3 regions of the Burkholderia thailandensis E264 genome follow, and region 1 is predicted to be linked to each of the others. Evidence: predicted binding sites of a transcription regulator. Region 1 holds the regulator's gene; each other region holds the start of a gene.
The links. Region 1 encodes LexA, which represses DNA repair genes until DNA is damaged. Its sites were predicted from a motif close to ACTGTATNNNNATACAGT; they were not measured.
Positions count from the first base shown of each region.

Region 2: recA (recombinase RecA) is a predicted target of LexA. The motif match lies at 3,042-3,059, and genes of this name have one in related genera.
Region 3: BTH_RS20660 (PA0069 family radical SAM protein) is a predicted target of LexA. The motif match lies at 2,562-2,579, and genes of this name have one in related genera.

Region 1 is NC_007651.1:2,838,278-2,842,960, reverse strand. It holds gene BTH_RS24865 (universal stress protein) at 64-555, shown strand; gene BTH_RS24860 (DUF2939 domain-containing protein) at 854-1,588, opposite strand; gene BTH_RS24855 (hypothetical protein) at 2,000-2,326, opposite strand; gene lexA (transcriptional repressor LexA) at 2,391-3,038, opposite strand; gene BTH_RS35770 (hypothetical protein) at 3,042-3,215, shown strand; gene BTH_RS24845 (sulfate ABC transporter substrate-binding protein) at 3,329-4,366, shown strand; gene cysT (sulfate ABC transporter permease subunit CysT) at 4,500-4,683, shown strand, end outside.
Region 2 is NC_007651.1:739,146-743,828, reverse strand. It holds gene BTH_RS15485 (DUF2889 domain-containing protein) at 9-620, opposite strand; gene recX (recombination regulator RecX) at 905-1,882, opposite strand; gene recA (recombinase RecA) at 1,882-2,952, opposite strand; gene BTH_RS15470 (response regulator transcription factor) at 3,158-3,901, shown strand; gene BTH_RS15465 (sensor histidine kinase) at 3,931-4,683, shown strand, end outside.
Region 3 is NC_007651.1:1,866,246-1,870,928, reverse strand. It holds gene BTH_RS20670 (PQQ-dependent sugar dehydrogenase) at 1-729, shown strand, start outside; gene BTH_RS20665 (NINE protein) at 837-1,304, shown strand; gene BTH_RS20660 (PA0069 family radical SAM protein) at 1,353-2,513, opposite strand; gene BTH_RS20655 (Lrp/AsnC ligand binding domain-containing protein) at 2,624-3,112, opposite strand; gene BTH_RS20650 (D-amino acid dehydrogenase) at 3,259-4,545, shown strand; gene BTH_RS20645 (acyl-CoA dehydrogenase) at 4,655-4,683, opposite strand, start outside.

The DNA of each region.
Region 1 (4,683 bases):
GCATCCGGAATTGCGGCGCAGCATGATGAATCTATGCGCGGGTCGCGCATTGGGGAGGCCGCTATGGCTAGCTACAAGAAAATTCTGCTGTGCTACGACGGCACGCTCGAAGGCCGCAAGGCGTTGCGATGCGGCGCCGATCTGGCGCTCGATCTGAAGGCGGAGACGCATCTGCTGTCGGTCGTCGACATGCGCTCGAGCATTGCGCAAAGTGCAGGCCTGCTAACCGACGTCGCGTGCAGCCGCTTCGAGGAAACCGCACGGGAGATCCTTCAAGAGGGCGTCGACTGGCTGACCGAGCGCGGCGTGCACGCGCAGGGGCATTTCGCGTTCGGCTATCCGATCGACGAGATCGCGAATCTCGCGACGAAGCTGAACGTCGATCTCGTCGTGGTCGGCCATCGTTGCCGCAGCGGCTTGTCGCGATGGTGGATGGGGGCCGGCAATACGCAACTGCTCGATCGCGTGTCGTGCAGCATTCTGGTTGCGTGTTCGTCGCCCGCCGAGCAGAAAGCGGAGAGCGCGAAGGAAGCTACCGCGACAGCCGGGCACTGACGGGCTGCCGGTTTCGCCGGCCGGCGAAACCGGGATCGACGGAGCGGCTCTCCCTGGCCGCCGGCCTTCGGCGGTATCGGCTCGATCGGGACAATGGACCAAACCGGTTCCACCCCGTCCACGACGAAGGGCGCGCGGACGAATATCCCGGCGGTTTGCTTCGACGCGGGGCGCATGCCACCGTCAGTCAGCTCGCGCGCGGCTGACGCGCCCGCGCAGCATGCGGCAGGCGCATGTGCCGATGTGCGTCACCCCAGACGGGCGTACAGCGCACCGGCCCTCGAGTCCCGGGCCGGATTCAATCGTCGTGTAAATCGACCGCCGACAATTTCCAGCCGAAGATCCCGCTGCGACGAAAGACTGCGGCATAACGCGCGCCGCCGTCGTCGCGGCGATACGTGACGACGAATTCGTCGACGCTTCGATAGCCGGCGCTTGTTTGCGGCGATCGGCCGGACGGCGCGCCCGATGCGGCGGACGGCATGCCCGGCGTGGGGGCGGCTTGCGCTGCCGCACCGCTTGCCGCAGGCGACGGACCCAGCGCGGCCGCTGAGTCGCCCGCGCTGCCCGACGGCGTGCTTGCGGCGTTGGAGGCGGCCACGGTTGGACTTGCCGCTTGATCGCCGGGCCGATTCAATCCGGGGAGCCGTTGTCCGGGCCGCGCACGCGGCGGCACGCCGCTCATCAGCATGGCGACGCCTTCAGGTGTCGCATAGGCATCGACGAGCGGGCCAACAAGCGCCGACCCGATCATCGCGCCGATGATCGCGAGCGGGTTGTCGCGCGTCCGCGCGTCGATGCGCCGCATCAATTCATCGGTCAATTGCTGCTTCAGGCTGATTCGCAGCGCGGGGAAATCGACATACGCGCTGATCGCCTGCGCGTCGCGCGCGTCGATCGCCTGCTTCATCTGCCTGAGCGCGAGATAGGGCGATGCGTACGCATACACGACCAAGCCCGCGGCGACAATCAGCGCCGCGATGATCGACGCCGGTTTCAGGAAGCGCCCTCGCGGGCGCGCAGTGGAATTCAAAGGGCCTCTCCGACGAAAGGAACGGACCAGGGGCTTCGTCATTCGCGTGAACAGGCCCTAGCAGGCTGCTGAAAGCCCCTCGCCTTGACCACGAGATCGCTGCGTAAAAGGATGTCGTATGCGATGGGTCGCAACGCTGCTGACGGATCGTCGTGGCTGGACCGCTCGCGAGCGGTCCGGCCACGGTGCATTGCCGTATGACGGCCGCGCTTGGGCAGCCAGCCGCAGCGGCCTCAACGGGTGATCGACCGGCACAAGATCTTCCAGCTTTACCGTCGTGAACTGCGGTTCTTGCATCTCGTCCGTTCCACGCGTCGGCTCACCTGCTCGAGGTCGTGAACACGATATCTCTAACGCACCGCTCTGTGGGCCCGCTTGCACCGTTCCCAATTTCAACAGCCTGCTAGGCCATCACAGGCCTTGTTGCGTCAGCGAACGTTCCTCGGCGATGCATCGATCGATCATTCGGCAGATCGCGTCGACCGTGCCGACCATGATGAATCGCGACGGCCCATGATAGACGCGAACCGGGGCGCGCCTCGCGGGCTCCGCATGATGGAGCGAACCGTTCAGCGATACGCGCGCGAACGCCGGAAGCGCAGACGGCAGCAGCGACGGCTGCGCGTTGGCGTTGTCGCGAGCATGAGCGGCGACGAGCGGTGTGCACGGCGTACGCCCGCGCAGATGGCGCAGACGGCCGAATTGGCGGAAGGGCAGCAGGCGGGCGAGGCGTTCCATAGGGTTCTCCAGATCCAGTCGAATGGCGGATAGACGGGCGGGGCCGCGGCTGGCCGAAAGGCGATCAGAACTCACCCGGGCGGATCAGCCCGACGGCGATGCCTTCTAGCGCGAATTCCGCGCTGCCGGCCTTCACGAAGATGTTCTCGTAGTCGGGATTCTCGGCGATCAGCTCGACGCCGCCCGGCCGGCGCTTCAGGCGCTTGACCGTGACGTCGTCGCCGAGCCGCGCGACGATGATCTGGCCGTCCTTCGCCTCGGCGCGCTTCTGCACGGCGAGCAGATCGCCGTCGAGGATGCCGGCGTCGCGCATCGACAGGCCGCGTACCTTCAGCAGGTAATCCGGCTTGCTCGAGAAGAGCGCCGGGTCGCACGCGTAGTGCTGCGAGATATGTTCCTGCGCGAGGATCGGGCTGCCCGCCGCCACACGGCCGACGAGCGGCAGCGACAACTGCATCAGCGCCGCATGCGGCAGCGTCAGCTGATGCGGCGCGTCGTCGAGGCCGAGCAGACGGATGCCGCGAGACGCGCCCGCCGCCAGTTCGATCACGCCCTTGCGCGCGAGCGCCCGCAGGTGCTCCTCGGCCGCGTTCGGCGAGCTGAAGCCCAGCTCGGCGGCGATTTCCGCGCGCGTCGGAGGAAAGCCCGAGCGCTCGATCGCGCGACGAATCAAGTCGAACACTTGCTGCTGGCGGGCGGTGAGTTTGATCATGGCATGACTGTATGGATAGACAGTGAGCTGTATTTTTATACAGTGTCGCGGGAAATTCAAGCGTTACTTGAGGTTCCGCGCTATCGCGGCGATTCCGTCGCGATCCGGCCGCGTCGAAGCGGCGCTTCGGGCGCGATAGCCGAGATCCGGGCGCGCCTTACCACTTTTGAGTATTAAAAAATGAGGAACGATTATTTTTAATGATGAAACCTGTTCGTTAGACTGGCCCGACATCGCAAACAAATCGCAAGAAACCGTAACGAACGACCCACGCATTTGGAGAACAACGGATGGTCAAGCGCAACACGGGGCCGGCAGGCGGGGCGCGCCGTCTCATCGCATCATTCGCGCTCGGCGCGGCGGCGGTGCTTGGCGCCCTCACGCCGGCGCTCGCGGACACGACGTTGCTGAACGCCTCATACGATCCGACGCGCGAGCTCTACCAGGACGTCAATCAGGCGTTCGGCAAGGAGTGGAAGGCGAAGACGGGCGAGACGGTGAACTTCAAGCAGTCGCACGGCGGCTCGGGCGCGCAGGCGCGCTCGGTGCTCGACGGGCTGCAGGCGGACGTGGTCACGCTCGCGCTCGCGTACGACATCGACGCGCTCGCGAACAAGGGCCTCATCAACAAGGATTGGCAGAAGCGCTTGCCGGACAACGCGTCGCCGTACACGTCGACGATCGTGTTTCTCGTGAGGAAGGGCAATCCGAAGGCCATCAAGGATTGGGACGATCTCGCGAAGCCGGGCGTGTCGATCGTCACGCCGAACCCGAAGACCTCGGGCGGCGCGCGCTGGAACTACCTCGCCGCGTGGGCGTATGCGCAACACAAGCCGGGCGGCAGCGTGCAGACGGCGAGGGATTTCGTCACGAAGCTGTACAAGAACGCGGGCGTGCTCGATTCGGGCGCGCGCGGCGCGACGACGAGCTTCGTGCAGCGCGGCATCGGCGACGTGCTGATCGCGTGGGAAAACGAGGCGTTCCTGTCGATCAAGGAATTCGGCGCCGACAAGTTCGAGATCGTCGTGCCGTCGGCGAGCATTCTCGCGGAGCCGCCCGTGGCGGTCGTCGACAAGGTCGTCGACAAGAAGGGCACGCGCAGGCTCGCCGACGCGTACCTGAATTTCCTGTACAGCCGGCAAGGGCAGGAGATCGCCGCGCGCAACTACTACCGGCCGCGCTCGAAGGACGTGCCGGCGGCGCTCACGAAGCAGTTCCCGAAGCTCAAGCTGTACACGGTCGACGACACGTTCGGCGGCTGGACCCAAGCGCAGAAGACGCATTTCGCCGACGGCGGCGTGTTCGATTCGATCTACCAGCCGCAGTGAGCGCGCGCGTGTGCGGCGCGCCGCACGCGCGCGCCGTTTCGCGACAACACGATATCGGGTTCGGCGGACGCGCGTTGCAGCGCGTCCGCCGAGCCGTTGAACCCATGTGCATCACCCTGGAAGAGCATTCCGCATGACGACGTTCACCTTCCGCAAGCCGAGCGCGCTGCCCGGATTCGGCGTGACGCTCGGCATCACGCTGGCCTATCTGAGCCTCGTGGTGCTGATCCCGCTCGCCGCCACCTTTCTGAAGACGGCCACGCTCACGTGGGACCAGTTCGTCGCCGCGACGACGTCGCCGCGCGTGCTCGCGTCGT
Region 2 (4,683 bases), 1.7 Mb from region 1:
GTTCGCCCTCATTCCTTCGCACTGTCCGAGCCCTCGCGCGCGGGGCGGCTCGCGCCGTACCAACGCGGATAGAACTGCCGTACCGCTTCCCCGTCGAACCGCAGCGCGTGACAGCGGCCGAGCTGGAACGGCGGCTCGCCGGCCGCGCGGTTGCGCCCGTTCGCGCCGTCGCCCGACAACTCGTTCACGTTCCACACGTCGCCCGCGAACGCCTGAATCGCGGCCGTCGGCAACACCGCGCACAGCTCGGTCAGATGCGAGCAGCCGGCGACGCCGGACAGCAGCCGGGAGACGTCACGACGGAAATGGCGGAAAAGATTGAGTCCGATGAGGACGCGGTAGGCGGGTTTGGCGGCTTCGCATTGGCCTGGGTAGGGCACCCAGTCCGACGACGCATCGGCGTCGACGATATTCAGTTCCCGATCGATCGTCACGCGCAGCCAGAGCTCGTGGATCGGCAGGCCGTTCGGTCTGACGCCCGACGCCAGCGTGACGTCGCGAGGCTTGTGATCGGTCAGGCAGGCTTCGATGTCCCACAAGCCGTCGGCACGCTCGTAGGCTTCCGCTCGAATTGCGCGGCGATGGCGCAACTGTCGGGATACGGGCTCGGGTAGCGGCATGCGGAAAGTGAAGCCGAAGAGGGAAACTCGGCGATTCTAACATATCGTCCGCGCCTGCCCGGTCTGGCCCCGTGCGGGTTTCAAGGGGTTTGGGGAGATTGGGCGGCAATCGGCAATCGGCAATCGGCAATCGGCAATCGGCAATCGGCCGGGCATCGTAGCGGTTTGCACGGCCGTTGCAAGGCTTTCTCGCGAAACGCCCGCCCCGGCTCGATGGTCAGCCCGGACTTCAGCCGATGGAGACCAATCAGCGAAATCACGGCGATTGAGCGGGCTTGCCCCGCTCAATCGCCTCCGAATTCGTCGACGTCACCTTTCAGCAGCTTCGCGACCGTCGCGCTCGAGAAACCGCGCATCGCGAGAAAGCGCGCTTGCTTCGCGCGCTCCGCCGGCGTTTGCGGCGCCGCGCCGAACTTCTTGCGCCAGACCGCGTGCGCGCGCTCGAACTCGCTCTCGCGCAGCCGCGATCCGACGGACTCGACTAGCGCGTCGCCGACCGCGTGACGCTTCAATTCGCTGATGATGCGCGCAGATCCGACGCGCGACGCGCGGCGATGCACGAGACTTTCGGCGAACCGCGAATCGGACAGCCAATTTTCCCGCTCTAGCGCATCGAGCAGCGACTCGATATCGTCGCCTTCGCCCGCGTACGGCGCGAGCTTGCGCGCAAGCTCCGCGCGACTGTATTCGCGGCGCGACAAATAGGCGACCGCGCGCCCTTTCAGCGTCCGCGCCGGACGTTGCGATGCCGACGAGCGTTGCGCATCGTCCGACGCGGGCGATTCGGCATGGCGCGGCGATGCGCCTCGCCGCGACCGGCTCCCGGCCTGGCTCGTGCGCGTATAGACGTCGCCGGCGACTTCCCCCCGCTCTGCGGCGGACGAGAAACCCACCGCCGCACGCGAACGCTCCGCGGCGCGAGAGCCGCGAGCCCGGCCACCGTCAACCGCATCGCGACGCGCGTCGCCGCCGCCACCTGCGCGATCCGCACCATCCGCACTTGCCGGCGCACACCGCCGCGCGACATCGTGCGCATCGAACGATTCATATGGGTCGAACGGCTCGGCCGCTTCAAACGCAACCGATCGCCGAAAGGAAACGAGGGCATCGTCGGATGCCCTCGCTGCCGGGCGGCCGGCCGGCCGCCCCTCGCCCGAAACCGTCGGGTGCGTTTCACGTTCGGCGTGAGGTTCGTCGGCGGACACAGCCCGCGCACCGCGCCCCGCCTGTTGCGAATCCGCGCCCTGCCGGTTCTTGCGCATTACTCCTCTTCGTCCATGATCTCGGCTTCGGAACCGGCGTCCTGCGGCATCACGGCGACACCAAGCGACTCGCGAATGCGATTCTCGATCTCGCGCGCGATTTCCGGATTCTCACGCAGGAATTCGCGCGCATTGTCCTTGCCCTGGCCGATCTTCTCGCCGTTATAGCTGTACCATGCGCCCGCCTTGTCGACGATCTTCGCCTGCACGCCGAGATCGATGATCTCGCCCTGGCGCGAAATGCCTTCGCCGTACAGGATGTCGAAGATCGCCTCGCGGAACGGCGGCGACACCTTGTTCTTGACGACCTTCACGCGCGTTTCGTTGCCGATCACCTCGTCGTTCTTCTTGATCGAGCCGATCCGGCGGATGTCGAGACGCACCGACGAATAGAACTTGAGCGCGTTGCCGCCCGTCGTGGTTTCCGGATTGCCGAACATCACGCCGATCTTCATCCGGATCTGGTTGATGAAGATCACGAGGCAGTTCGTGCGCTTGATCGAGCCCGTCAGCTTGCGCAGCGCCTGCGACATCAGGCGGGCCTGCAGGCCGGGCAGCGCGTCGCCCATCTCGCCTTCGATTTCGGCCTTCGGCACGAGCGCCGCGACCGAGTCGATGACGATCATGTCGATCGAGCCCGAGCGAACCAGCGCGTCGACGATTTCAAGCGCCTGCTCGCCCGTGTCCGGCTGCGAGATCAGCAGCTCCGGCACGTTCACGCCGAGCTTCGACGCATACTGGACGTCGAGCGCATGCTCCGCGTCGATGAACGCCGCGGTGCCGCCGAGCTTCTGCATCTCGGCAACCACCTGCAGCGTGAGCGTCGTCTTGCCGGACGATTCCGGCCCGTAGATTTCGACCACGCGGCCGCGCGGCAGGCCGCCGACGCCGAGCGCGATATCGAGACCGAGCGAGCCCGTGGACACCACCTGGATATCCTCGACCGCCTCGCCGTCGCCGAGCCGCATGATCGACCCTTTGCCGAACTGCTTCTCGATCTGCGCGAGCGCGGCGGCAAGCGCCTTGCTCTTTTCGGCAGTCAGCCCGGAGCCTTTCTTGCTTTCTTCCATGAATCGTCCTTTGCTATGATGAGCAGCGTCTGATACGGACGCACCGGCTTCGACACGACCAGCAAGCCGTTAGGTGCGCGAATGCAGACACTGTATAAAAAAACAGTGGTTTATGCAAGCCCGCGTTGCAGGCAGGCATCGCCGCATATTTCGGAGACAGCCGCGCGCAGCGCCATTGCCGCGGAGCGGCAACCGGTTGCGCATCATGCGAATTCTCATCGCCGAAGACGACAGCATACTCGCGGACGGCCTCACCCGGTCACTCCGCCAATCGGGCTATGCCGTCGATCACGTGAGGAACGGCGTCGAGGCCGACACGGCCCTGTCGATGCAGGCTTTCGACCTGCTGATCCTCGATCTCGGCCTGCCCAGAATGCCCGGCCTCGACGTGCTGCGCCGCCTGCGCGCGCGCAATTCGAACCTGCCCGTGCTGATCCTGACGGCCGCCGACAGCGTCGACGAGCGCGTGAAAGGGCTCGATCTCGGCGCCGACGACTACATGGCGAAGCCGTTCGCGCTCAACGAGCTCGAGGCGCGCGTGCGCGCGCTGACGCGGCGCGGCGCGGGCGGCGGGCCGACCGTCGTGCGGCACGGCTCGCTGTCGTTCGACCAGGTCGGCCGGATCGCGTATGCGAACGACCGCGTGCTCGAGCTGTCCGCGCGCGAGCTCGGCCTGCTCGAAGTGCTGCTGCAGCGGATCGGCCGGCTGGTATCGAAGGAGCAGCTCGTCGATCATCTGTGCGAATGGGGCGAGGAAGTCAGCAACAACGCGATCGAGGTCTACGTCCACCGGCTGCGCAAGAAGATCGAGCCGAGCGGCGTGCGGATCACGACCGTGCGCGGCCTCGGCTACTGCCTCGAGAAGGCGGCGCCCGCGCCCGCGAGCGACGCGCCGACCGGCGCCGCGCCGCCGCCGGCCGAAGCCGGCGCGAGCCAGTCGCTGCGCTAGCGCCGCCCACGAGCGAGCGGCCGAAGGCCATGCCGGTCCGTTCCTTCCACGCCGCGCACCGTGCGGCCGCCGCGGCGCCCGATGCGGACGCCGCGCGCGACGCCCGCTACGAGAACCCGTTCGCGCCGCCGGACGAAACCGACCCCGCCGAAGGCCCTCGCCCCCGCTCGCTGTTCGGCGAGATTCTCGACTGGATGCTCGCGCCGCTCCTCCTGCTGTGGCCGATGAGCATCGCCGTCACCTATCTCGTCGCGAAGACGATCGCGAACGGCCCGTTCGATCGCGCGCTCGAAACCGACGCGTACGTGCTCGCGCGGCAGATCGCGCCGGTCAACGGCGTCGCCGAACTGAAGCTACCGCAGGCGACGCTCGACTTCCTGCGCGCCGACAACGTCGACAACCTCTACTTCCAAGTGCTCGGCACGCGCGGCGAGCTCGTCGCGGGCGAAGCGGATCTGCCGCTGCCGCGCGACGACGACCGGCCGCCGCCCGGCGTCGTCGTATTCCGCGACGATCTGCTGCGCGGCAACGACGTGCGCGTCGCGTACACGAGCGTCGCGCTGCCGGGCGCGACGGGCTCGCAACCCGTTCTCGTGCAGGTCGGCGAGACGCTCGACAAGCGCAACGCGCTCGCCAACGACATCATCAAGGGCGTGATCCTGCCGCAGTTCGTGATCCTGCCGCTCGCGATCCTGCTCGTCTGGTTCGGGCTGTCGCGCGGGCTCGCGCCGCTCACCGCGCTGCAGGCGCATATCCGCGGCCGGCGCCCGGACGACCTGTCG
Region 3 (4,683 bases), 970 kb from region 1:
GTCACGAACACGCTGCCGGCCGACCGCCATCACGGCTGGAAATTCATCGCGTTCGGCCCCGACGGCAAGCTCTATGTGCCGACGGGCGCGCCATGCAACATCTGCATCGCCGATCGCGACCGCTACGCGATGATCGGCCGGATGAATGCCGACGGCAGCGGCTACGAGGTCTACGCACGAGGCGTCCGCAACACCGTCGGTTTCGCGTGGCATCCGGCGACGCACGAACTCTGGTTCACCGACAACGGCCGCGACCTGATGGGCGACGACCGCCCCGACGACAAGCTGAACCGCGCGCCGCGCGCGGGACTCGACTTCGGCTATCCGTTCTGCCACGGCGGCGACGTGCTCGATCCGCAGTTCGGGCGCGGTCACACATGTGCGAGCTACGCGCCGCCCGTGCTCAAGCTGGGCGCGCACGTCGCCGCGCTCGGCATGCGCTTCTATACGGGCGGCATGTTCCCTCCCGAATACCGCGACAACATCTTCATCGCCGAGCACGGCTCGTGGAACCGCAGCCGCAAGGTCGGCTACCGGGTCGTGCGCGTGATCGCGTCGCCCGACGGTCGCGCCGCGCGCCAGGAAACGTTCATCGACGGGTGGCGGCGGCCCGACGAAAGCGTGTGGGGGCGCCCCGCCGACGTATTGCCGCTGCCGGACGGCTCGCTCCTCGTCAGCGACGACTACGCGGGCGCGATCTACCGGATCACCTATGATGCGACGCATTGACGCAGTCTTGGCGTGACCACGCCGCGCCCCGCATCGTAGAATGCGAGCCGACCACCGCGCCCGGGCCTCGCCCGAGCGTCCACGAAGAAGACCCATTGCCCCCCGACATGTCCAGCAGCACGTCCACGCCGCCCCGCTTTCGCTCGAAGACGCTTACCGCACTGCTCGCCTTCCTGTTCGGCTCGCTCGGCGCGCACCGCTTCTATCTGTATGGCTGGAAGGACCTCGCCGGCTGGGCGCACCTGCTGGCGACGATCGTCGGCATTCCCGGCTTCCTGTTGCTCGCCGCATCGGGACGGGCCGCCGCGCTCGGCTGGTGGCTTGCCGTGCCCGGCGCGATATCGCTGCTCGCCGCGTTTCTCGCGGCGCTCGTCTACGGGCTGCGCGCCGACGACAAGTGGGACGCGCAATTCAATGCCGAGACGGGCCGCCACAGCCGCTCCGGCTGGGGTGTCGTGTTCGTCGTCATCTTTTCGCTGCTGATCGGCGCATTTCTGCTGATGACGGGGCTCGCGCTTGCGTTCCAGACGTATTTCGAATCGCAGGTCGAAGCCGCCAAGCAAATTTCGCAATGACGCATCCGCCGGCTCAGCCAGCGTGACACGACGCGCCGCCCGTGTCGCTCAGAACAGGCTGAGTTGCGGATGGTCTTTCGTTTGCGCCGCCTCGCGCGGCTGTGGGTGCGACCTCATCGGCGTCGATCGCTGCGGCGCGCAAAATTGCGAGAAATCGAGAATCCCTCGCGCGCGTTCGTTCAGCCCGCAACGCTTGACCGCCATCCGGAAGCGCTGCTTGAGCAGATCGGCCCACATCCCTTCGCCCTTCATCCGGCGGCTGAAATCCGCGTCGTAATCCTTGCCGCCGCGCATGTCCCGCACGCGCGCCATCACCCGCTCCGCGCGATCGGGGAAATGCGCGGCGAGCCATTCGGTGAAAAGCGGCGCGACTTCCCACGGCAGCCGCAGCACGATGTAGCTCGCGTGCGTCGCGCCCGCGTCCGCGCACGCCTCGAGCACGCGTTCGAGATCGGGTTCGGTGACGAACGGGATCATCGGCGCGACGCTCACGCCGACCGGCACCCCGGCGTCGCGCAACGCGCGGATCGTCCGAAGCCTGCGCGCCGGCGTCGCGGCGCGCGGCTCGAGCGCACGCGCGAGCTCGGGATCGAGCGTCGTGATCGTCACGGCCGCCATCACCTGCCGTCGCTCGGCCATCGGCACGAGCAGATCGAGATCGCGCTCGATCAGCGACGACTTCGTGATCGCGGCGAACGGCTGACCGTGGTCGCGCATCACCTGGATCAGTTGCCGCGTGATCCGCAGTTCTCGCTCGACCGGCTGATACGCGTCCGTATTCACGCCCAGTGCGATCGGCTCGGGCACGTAGCGCGGCCTCGCGAGCTCGCGCTCGAGCAACTCCGCGGCGTTCATCTTCGCGTAGATCCGGCTCTCGAAATCCAGCCCCGGCGACAGCCCGAGATAGCTGTGCGTCGGCCGCGCGAAGCAGTAAATGCAGCCGTGTTCGCAGCCGCGATAAGGGTTCAGCGACACGTTGAACGGAATATCCGGCGACGCATTGCGCGTGAGGATCGTCCTCGCTCGCTCCTCGAACACCTGCGTGCGCAACGGCACGGGCGGCTCGCCATCGTCGTCGCGCGCCCAGCCGTCGTCTACCGTCTCGCGCTCGACGGTCTCGTAGCGCCCCTGCAGGTTGCCCACCGCGCCGCGCCCCTTGCGGGGCGCGGGCGGCGCCACCGGATATTCGACGTCGGATCGTTCGCTCATCGTGCCTCTGGTACGCGGCCCGGGCCGCCAATGACAAAACCGCCAATTACTGTATAAACATACAGTAATTGGCGGTTTGTGCCAAGCGCTTCGGGCAGGCGTTCGCGCGCTCACTCGTCGACCGCGATCATCAGCGTCTCCTTGATCTCCTCCATCACGACATAGCTCTTCGATTGTACGGCGCCCGGCAACTGAAGCAGGATGTCGCCGAGCAGCTTCCGGTAATCGGCCATCTCGCCGATCCGCGCCTTGATCAGGTAGTCGAAGTCGCCCGACACCAAATGGCATTCGAGCACTTCGTCGATCTTCATCACCTCGCGGCGAAACTGCTCGAACATGTTGCCGTTCTTGTGATCGAGCGTGATCTCGACGAACACGAGCAGCGAGGCGCCAAGCTGCGAAGGATCGACACGCGCGTGGTAGCCGGTGATCACGCCGTCGCGCTCCATCCGCCGCACCCGTTCGATGCACGGCGTGACCGTCAGGCCGACGCGCTCGGCGAGGTCCTTCATCGCCATGCGCCCGTCCTCTTGCAGCAACTTCAGAATGCGCCGATCGAGCTTGTCGAGCGCGCGTACCGGCTGACGTTGAGTTCTCATCTCTTTTTACTGAAAATCAAAAAAATACAATAACAAAACCTGGTTGATCAACCATAACATAGCGCAAAAAACTAGGTCGAACGGAAATCGCAGAGCGCATCGGATGCGCCGCGCGCCGTCCGGCGTTTTCTCTATCCGGAGCAGCTATGCGTGTGGTTATTTTGGGCAGTGGCGTGGTTGGCGTGGCAAGCGCCTATTATCTGGCGCGCGCGGGCCATGAAGTCACGGTGATCGACCGCGAGGCCGGCCCCGCCCTTGACACGAGCTTTGCGAACGCGGGCCAGATCTCGCCCGGCTACGCGGCGCCGTGGGCCGCGCCCGGCGTGCCGCTGAAGGCCGTCAAGTGGATGTTCGAGAAGCACGCGCCGCTCGCGATCCGCCTCGACGGCACGCGCTTCCAACTGCAATGGATGTGGCAGATGCTGCGCAACTGCACGACCGAGCGCTATGCGCTGAACAAGGGCCGGATGGTGCGCCTTGCCGAATACAGCCGCGATTGCCTGCAGGCGCTGCGCGCGGAGACGGACATCCAGTATGAAGGCCGCACGGGCGGCACGCTGCAGGTCTTCCGCACGCAGCAGCAACTCGACGGCGCCGCGAAGGACATCGCCGTGCTGCGGGAAGCGAACGTGCCGTTCGAGCTGCTGTCGAGCGACGAACTGAAGAAAGCCGAGCCGGCGCTCGCCGCGGTGTCGCACAAGTTGACGGGCGGCCTGCGCCTGCCGGGCGACGAAACGGGCGACTGCCAGCTCTTCACGACGCGTCTCGCCGCGCTCGCCGAGCAGCTCGGCGTGAAGTTCCGCTTCAACACGCGCATCGATGCGCTCGCCGTCGCGGGCGGCAAGATCGCGGGCGTCCAGTGCGGCGGCGAAATGGTGCGCGCCGACGCCTACGTGGTCGCGCTCGGCGCGTTCTCGACGAACCTCGTCGCGAATCTCGTGAAGATTCCGGTGTATCCGCTGAAAGGCTATTCGATCACCGCGCCGATCGTCGACGCGGCGAAAGCGCCCGTGTCGACCGTGCTCGACGAGACCTACAAGATCGCGATCACGCGTTTCGACGAGCGGATTCGCGTCGGCGGAATGGCGGAGATCGTCGGCTTCGACAAGCGACTGCGCCAGGCGCGCCGCGACACGCTCGAAATGTGCGTGAACGACCTGTTCCCGGGCGGCGGCGACACGGCGAACGCGTCGTTCTGGACCGGCCTGCGGCCGATGACGCCGGACGGCACGCCGATCGTCGGCCGCACGCCCGTGCCGAATCTGTTCCTGAACACGGGCCACGGCACGCTCGGCTGGACGATGTCGTGCGGCTCCGGCCAGTTGCTCGCCGATCTGATGTCCGGCAAGAAGCCCGCGATCCGCGCGGACGATCTGTCGGTGCATCGCTACCTGAGCGAGACGGACGGCGAGCATCGCCCCGCGTACGCATGACGCGCTGACGCGCGACCGAGGCGGCCCGTGTGCAGCGGCCGCCTCTCCAAAAAGAACGGTGCCCGAGGGCGCCGTTCCGCGTTGCGGCGCCTGGCGGCCGCCCCGACGCTCAGAACTGGTCTTCCGTCAGCGCGAACA